Regions from separate parts of the Streptomyces sp. NPDC098101 genome, predicted to be linked through region 2. Evidence: riboswitches for the same ligand, from Rfam matches in the RefSeq annotation. Region 2 holds a riboswitch; each other region holds the start of a gene.

Region 1 (2,253 bases), on a different contig from region 2:
CGCGAACTGCTCCGCCAGCGCGACCTGGTGGCCGGGATGCTCGCCGAGCACACCGGACGGAGCAGGGAACGGGTCGACGCCGACCTCGACCGCCTCACGGTCCTGGACGCTCCGGCCGCGGTCGAGTACGGCCTGGTGGACCATGTGATCACGCGCCGGCGCGACGCGGTGCGGTGAGCGGGCCGTGGTCCCCGAACCGCCCCCGCTGCCCGCCCTGACGCGGGCCGAGGGCGAACTCGTCGACGCGTACCTCGCGGTGGTCGACCTCCTGGGGAAGATCAATCCATCCAGAACTACGCATACCTATGGGGCACTGAGGGCGGCTCAGGCCCTGGTGGGGCGCGCGGAGGCGCTGCGCGAGGCCCTGGCGCTCATGCACGCGCGGGGCGAGAGCGAGGTCCACGTGGACACCCTGGCGCGCGCCCTGCGGGTGTTGGACGGGGAGCGGCGGGCCGGCCGGGTCACGCTCCCCCGGACATGACGGAGTTGACATTCCGGCATGTCGTGTCGAGGGCCGGACGGCCGACAGCCGCGCCGGAAGCACTCGTCCGTTCGGTGGAGTCGACGAGTCGACATATGGCTCGGGCGAGTTGCGCACCGGGGGTACACATCTGGCGGAATCGGGCGTTCCTTTGCTGGTGCGGGGCTCGCCGGTCAAACCTCCGCGATCACGAAAGCATCCTGTCCACCCGAATGGATCAGTCGTGAGGACTCTCACATATCGCTGTTTCCACTCGGATTTCGACCAGGCTGTGGGGCAAGATCCCTGCCGACGACAAGCCCCCGCCATCCGAGGCGGGGCGGTCCGGGCGGACGCCGAGTCCTGCCGCTGTCCCGGACGTCTGGTCGACAGGATTGGATCGGCAGGAGTGGAGGACCCGAGCAGTACGGGCCGTACGCGCTGTTTCCGCAGCGGGGCCGGCCCTTGGGGTGAAGCCGCAGCCGCGGCCGGGCATCTTCGCCTGCCCGAACCCGACAGGTCATCCTTCACAGGCGGCTGACGAAGGGTTGCGCATGACTGCGCAGATGCACGTCCCGTCCCTGCTGTCCCGGGCCGGAGCCGTCTCGGCTCTCACCCTCGCCGCCGTCGGCGGCACGCTGCTCGCACCGGGCGCGGCACCGGAGGCCCAGGCGGCCACCACACACGCGAACAAGGCGCTGAGCATCGCCGCGTCCAAGAAGGGCGCGCCCTACCGCTACGGGGCCGTCGGCCCCTCCCGGTTCGACTGCTCGGGCCTGACGCTCTACGCGTACAAGAAGGCGGGCAAGTCGCTGCCCCGCACCGCGCAGCAGCAGTACAACAAGACCCGGCACGTCTCCGCCGGGAGCAGGCAGAAGGGGGACCTGGTCTTCTTCCACTCCGGCGGGAAGGTCTACCACGTGGGCATCTACGCCGGGAGCAACAAGATCTGGCACTCGCCCAAGACCGGCTCCTGGGTGAAGCTCGACAAGATCTGGTCCTCGAAGGTCTACTACGGACGCGTCCGGTGACCCCGCCCGGGCGCTGACCGGGCGCCTCGAGACGGACCGGGGGGTGCGGTGGCGCCGCCGCACCCGAACCGCCGTCGCACCCGCACCGCCTTCGCACCCGGGCCGCCGCCGGACGGGCTAACAGCCCACCGGAGCGGCCGCCTTCCACGGCAGGGTGACGCCCACCGTCTTGCCGCCGTCCTCGGTCGGGGTCACCGAGAGGCGGCCGCCGGACTCCGCCGCCAGGGAACGGATGATGGCCATGCCGCGGCCGTTGTCCTGCTGGACCGCCGCGGGGAGGCGGCGGGGGCGGCGGGGATGGCTGTCCGTGACGCCGACGTGGAGCTGTTCCCCGTGCTCCAGGCGGACGCCGACCGTGAAGGAGGGCGACTGGCCGAAGGTGTGCAGGACGGCGTTGGTGGCCAGCTCCGACACCACCAGACGGACCGCGTCCGCCCGGTCGGAGGAGTCGTCGAGACCCCAGGCGGTGAGCACCTCCGCGACGTACCGCCGGGCGGCGGGGACCGAGGCGGGCTCGCTCGGCAGGGTGACGGATGCTTCCTGATGGTCTGCCATGGCGACTCTGTCCCTTTCCCGCCGGGGCCGCTGCCCCGGATCGCACTGCGCGTCAGAGTCCCACCGATGCTGCCGCGCCCCACCCGGTTCCACCAGGCTGTGGCCCCGTCTGTCGCCCGAAGCGGTGAACCGTACGAACCGTGAACGCCCCGGCCCGGCCCTCAGGCGGCGGGCGCGGTCCGCAGGACCGTCTCCACCGCCCGGGCG
Region 2 (2,253 bases):
CGGCCGGGCGCCCGCCCCCTGGGACGAAAAAGGACCCAAGGGCACGCACAAGGGGACGAAGGACCCCAGATCTACTGGGCGGTAACCATCAAGTGGGGCACGGGCGGGCTCCTGAGGCGGTCGCGGCCCCCTCTGTACGGCCCCTCAATAAGGGGAACCCCGGTCCGGCGCGCACGGGGGAAGGGCGCGCCGGACCGGGGTGGTCACCGCGGGAGGGTCGTCGGGGGCGCGTGAGCCGCCGGACTCACGCGACCCGCCGGGCTCACTTCAGGTGGAGCTGCTGGCCCGGGTAGATCAGGTCGGCGTTCTCGACGACGTCCTTGTTGAGCTCGAAGAGCTCGGCCCAGCCGCCCTTGACGCCCTGGGCGTCGGCGATCTTGCTGAGGGTGTCGCCGGCCACGACCTTGTACTCGCCGTCGCCCTTCTTGACCGTCTTGCCGGTCGGGGTGGTGACGGTCTTCTTGGCGGCCTCGGGGGCGGCCTGCCGCTCCTTCTTCGGGGCCTGGCGCTGCTCGCTGCGGGTGGTCGGCTGCTCGGCCTTCCGCTCCTGCTTCGGCTGCTGCTGCTTCGGCTGCTCCTGCTGCGGAGCGCTCTCGGCGGCGCCGCCGTCGTACGAGGCGCCGGAGAGGCCCACGCCGCAGCTCGGCCAGGCGCCCTTGCCCTGGCCCGCGAGGACCTTCTCGGCGATGGCGATCTGCTGGGACTTCGACGCCTGGTCGGCGGTGGAGGCGTAGGCGGTGCCGCCGTACGCGGCCCAGGTGGAGGCCGAGAACTGCAGGCCGCCGTAGTAGCCGTTGCCGGTGTTGATGGACCAGTTGCCGCCGGACTCGCACTGGGCGACGCGGTCCCACTCGGAGGACGTGGCGGCCGAGGCGGTGCCCGCGGTCATCAGCGGGGCGGCGACGGCGATGCCGGTGACGCCGACGAGCGCGGCGAGCTGGGTGGCCTTGGAGGGACGGCGGTGTTTGCCCTTGACGGAAAACAGCATGGGAATTCTCCTCACCGACGCCTGCGAGGTGAGCTGTCGGGTTCGGGCCGAAGAGTTGCCCGGCCGCGTGTCCTAGCACGCGGCTTCACCCCAAGCCGGTCGTCGGCCGTCTGTCTCGACGGCCGGGGCCGGCACTTACCTTGGGTCCCCCGCTCCTGCCTACGGCGCTTGCGCGACGACTGTTCCCATCGGCCGACGGCAGGATTCGGCGTTTCGGTCGACGGGGCCCGCGGTGGCGAGCGGTGATGACCGTAGACACAGAACCCTCCGAAGTTCAAAGAGGCTCATACGACGAATTTCGCCTCTTCTTGCCCTTCGGAGGGGACTGTTTGCGCAGGTGAGGAGTGACGGAAGCGGAGTTTGCGGGCGCTGTGGGCCAGTTGGGGCAAAGAGACCCATGTCTCACTCACCCGGAACCGGACATAAGCCCGCGAACTACCCCTCCGCCGAGACCGAACCCTTCGTCAGGTCGAGGTTCTGACCAGGGAGGATGAGGTCCGGATCGGTGCCCACGGTCCGCTTGTTGGCGTCGTAGAGGGCGGTCCACCCTCCGGGCAGTTCGTTCGCCTGGGCGATGTCCGAAAGGCTGTCACCCGGACGCACGGTGTATTCACCCGAAGAGCCCTGACTGTCCGTTGCGTCCGAATTCTTCGCTTCGTCAGCAATTGGGGCCGAGACGGGCTCTTCGGCAAGCTTGTCCTTGCCCGAGGCATGTCTACCGGATTCGGTGGAGCTGTCCGGCTTGTCGGTTTCCTCCGGGGCGGCGTCGCCCCGGTGCTTGCCTGTGCCGGGCGCGGACGGCGTGCCCTCGTCGCCCGGGACGCCGGGCGTCACGGAGCCGTCGGGGGCGACCGGGGCCGTCGGGTCGGACGGATCGGCCGGGAGCGTCGGGTCCGCCGGGTCCGTCGCCCCCGTCGACCCGGAGGGCGCGGACGGCGTGGCGGGGGCGGTCGGCGCGGTCGGGTCCGCCGGGGTGGCGGGAGCCGTCGATCCGGCCGGCGCGGACGGCGCGGCGGGAGCGGTCGTCGGGACGGAGGCCTTCGGCGTCCCGGTGGACGGCGCGGTCGGGGAGGCGGCCGGCGAGCCGGAGTTCCAGCTCGACTCGGGGACGGGCGCCACGGAGGGCGCCGGAGCGGTGGCCGGACCCGGGTCCACCCCGGTGGGCTTCCCGTCGTTCGTCAGACCGGCGATCGGCGCGCAGGTGGCCCAGGCGTCGCTGCCCTTGGCGAGGGCCCTCTCGGCCACCGCGATCTGCTGGGCGCGGC
Region 3 (2,253 bases), on a different contig from region 2:
AGAAGGGCTACACGTACGGCGTGCGGGCCTTCGGGCAGGTGCTCCGCTCGGACGCCGAGGGGAACGGCGCCGCGATGCTCGCCATCAGCGGCTCCGTCGACACCCCCAACACGGGCCCGGCCCTGGACGACCTGTGGAAGGTGCTGCGCACCCTGGCCGCCGAGGGGCTCACGGACGCCGAGCGGGAGACGGCCGTGCAGAACCTGGTGGGGGTGGCGCCGCTCAAGTACGAGACGGCCGCCTCGGTCGCCGGGACGCTCGCCGACCAGGTCGAGCAGCACCTCCCGGACGACTTCCAGGCCCAGCTGTACGCGCGCCTGGCCGAGACCGGCACCGTCGAGGCGACCGCGGCCGTGGTCAGCGCCTTCCCGGTGGACCGGCTCGTCACGGTCCTGGTGGGCGACGCGGCGCAGATCGCGGAGCCGGTGCGGGCGCTCGGGATCGGTGAAGTCACCGTCGTCAGCGGCTGATCGGCCCCGTCCGGCCGGAGGCGCGGCGCCACCGGCCGGGGCGGACGGAGGACCCCGACGAGCCGTCACGTCGGGGTCCTCCGCGCACCCGTACGAGAGGGGTCCCGGCGGCCCGACCGGCGAACCACCCGGTGAATTGTCCGTATTGACGGCAAGGGTGATCATCTGCCCTGTGGCATGTCTTACAAAAGGCCGTGTTCGGTTGGTGATCGACTGGGGCTCCGCATACCGTCGGTCCGGCTGTTCGCCAGTTGCACCCGCCGCGCCCGCGGCACCGGACAGTCATCGCCGAGTCCCCGTCAGGCGCGAGCCTGGGGAGCCGGGGACCCGCACGCAGTCCCTGGGGTGAATCGGACGCCTTCGTCCCGTACGGAGGGGCCCGTAGGAGACCTTCCTGCTCCGAACCCGTCAGCTAACCCGGTAGGCGAGAAGGAAGGAAAGGAACAACGTCTTCATGGCGTTCACCCGTGCCACCGGGAAGCATCGTGGGTCGAGCCGGATGGCGCGCCGCGGCGCGGGCATCGCCGGCGTGGCGACGCTCGCCACCACCGGCGTCATCGGAACCCTGGCCTCCCCGGCGCTCGCCGCCGACACGGACAACCGCTCCCCCGAGGACACCGGTCTCACCCAGGTGATCACCGAGGACTCCCTCGTCGACCGGCTCAACGCCCAGGCCGACGCCCAGGACCGGCAGGCCTTCGAGGCCGTCGTCGAGGAGAAGGCCAAGGCCGAGGCGAAGCGCAAGGCCGAGGCCCGCGCCAAGGAGATCCGCGAGGAGCGGGCCCGCGCCGCCCGCGAGGCCGAGCGCCGCCGCCTGAACTCCTTCCAGCTCCCCGTCGCCGGCTCGTACGTCTCCACCGGCTACCAGACCGGCGGCTCGCTCTGGTCCTCCGGCAGCCACTCCGGCGTCGACTTCCACGCCGCCTACGGCAGCCGGGTCGTCTCCGTCGGCTCCGGCACCGTCGTCGAGGCCGGCTGGGGCGGCGCGTACGGCAACAACATCGTGATCCGGATGAACGACGGCACGTACACCCAGTACGGTCACCTCTCCTCCATCGGGGTGTACGTCGGCCAGACCGTCGAGCCGGGCCAGCAGATCGGCGTCTCGGGCTCGACCGGCAACTCGACCGGACCGCACCTCCACTTCGAGGCCCGTACGAGCGCCGACTACGGCTCGGACATCAACCCGGTCTCCTACCTCCGCGCCCGCGGCGTCGCCGTCTGACCCGGCGTCCCACGCGCCCCTGACCACCGGGGGCCCTCCGCGTCGCAAAAGCCCCGGCTCGTACTGAGCCGGGGCTTTTCGTCGTCCTGCCGTGGGCCAAAAGGCCGTCATGGATTCCATGGGGGCATCGGAAATTCCGGCGTGCTGCAATAGAGTCGCGGATCAGGCGCAGAACAGGCGCCGCTCGAATTGTCTCGCGCGGACCAAGGCGGAGGTCGGACACATGCGCATTCCCGCGCACTCGGTATGCACGGCGATCCGGGACGACATCGTCTCCGGCGTCTTCGAGCGGGGCAGCCGGCTGACCGAGGAGCAGCTCGCCCGCCGGTACGGGGTCTCCCGCGTCCCGGTCCGCGAGGCGCTGCGCACCCTGGAGTCCGAGGGCTTCGTCCTCACCCGCCGCCACGCGGGCGCGCACGTCGCCGAGCCCACCGAGCAGGAGGCGGCCGACCTGCTCGACATGCGGGCCCTGCTCGAACCGCTGGGGGCCGCGCGGGCCGCGCAGCGGCGCACCGACGCCCACCTCAAGGTGCTGCGCGGCCTGGTCAGGCTGGGCCA

The links. Region 2 has a riboswitch for cyclic di-AMP ahead of ACIQVI_RS27980 (transglycosylase family protein). Riboswitches for the same ligand answer to the same signal wherever they lie in the genome.
Positions count from the first base shown of each region.
Region 1: another riboswitch for cyclic di-AMP. It lies ahead of ACIQVI_RS22230 (C40 family peptidase); the one in region 2 lies ahead of ACIQVI_RS27980 (transglycosylase family protein).
Region 3: another riboswitch for cyclic di-AMP. It lies ahead of ACIQVI_RS29550 (M23 family metallopeptidase); the one in region 2 lies ahead of ACIQVI_RS27980 (transglycosylase family protein).

Region 1 covers NZ_JBIWAS010000004.1:868,786-871,038, forward strand. The annotation lists gene ACIQVI_RS22220 (ATP-dependent Clp protease proteolytic subunit) at 1-177, shown strand, start outside; gene ACIQVI_RS22225 (hypothetical protein) at 185-481, shown strand; cyclic di-AMP (ydaO/yuaA leader) riboswitch at 881-1,011, shown strand; gene ACIQVI_RS22230 (C40 family peptidase) at 1,015-1,491, shown strand; gene ACIQVI_RS22235 (ATP-binding protein) at 1,609-2,046, opposite strand; gene ACIQVI_RS22240 (8-amino-7-oxononanoate synthase) at 2,208-2,253, opposite strand, start outside.
Region 2 covers NZ_JBIWAS010000007.1:92,751-95,003, forward strand. The annotation lists gene ACIQVI_RS27980 (transglycosylase family protein) at 263-988, opposite strand; cyclic di-AMP (ydaO/yuaA leader) riboswitch at 992-1,209, opposite strand; gene ACIQVI_RS27985 (transglycosylase family protein) at 1,424-2,253, opposite strand, start outside.
Region 3 covers NZ_JBIWAS010000008.1:105,067-107,319, reverse strand. The annotation lists gene ACIQVI_RS29555 (pitrilysin family protein) at 1-470, shown strand, start outside; cyclic di-AMP (ydaO/yuaA leader) riboswitch at 747-912, shown strand; gene ACIQVI_RS29550 (M23 family metallopeptidase) at 925-1,695, shown strand; gene ACIQVI_RS29545 (GntR family transcriptional regulator) at 1,919-2,253, shown strand, end outside.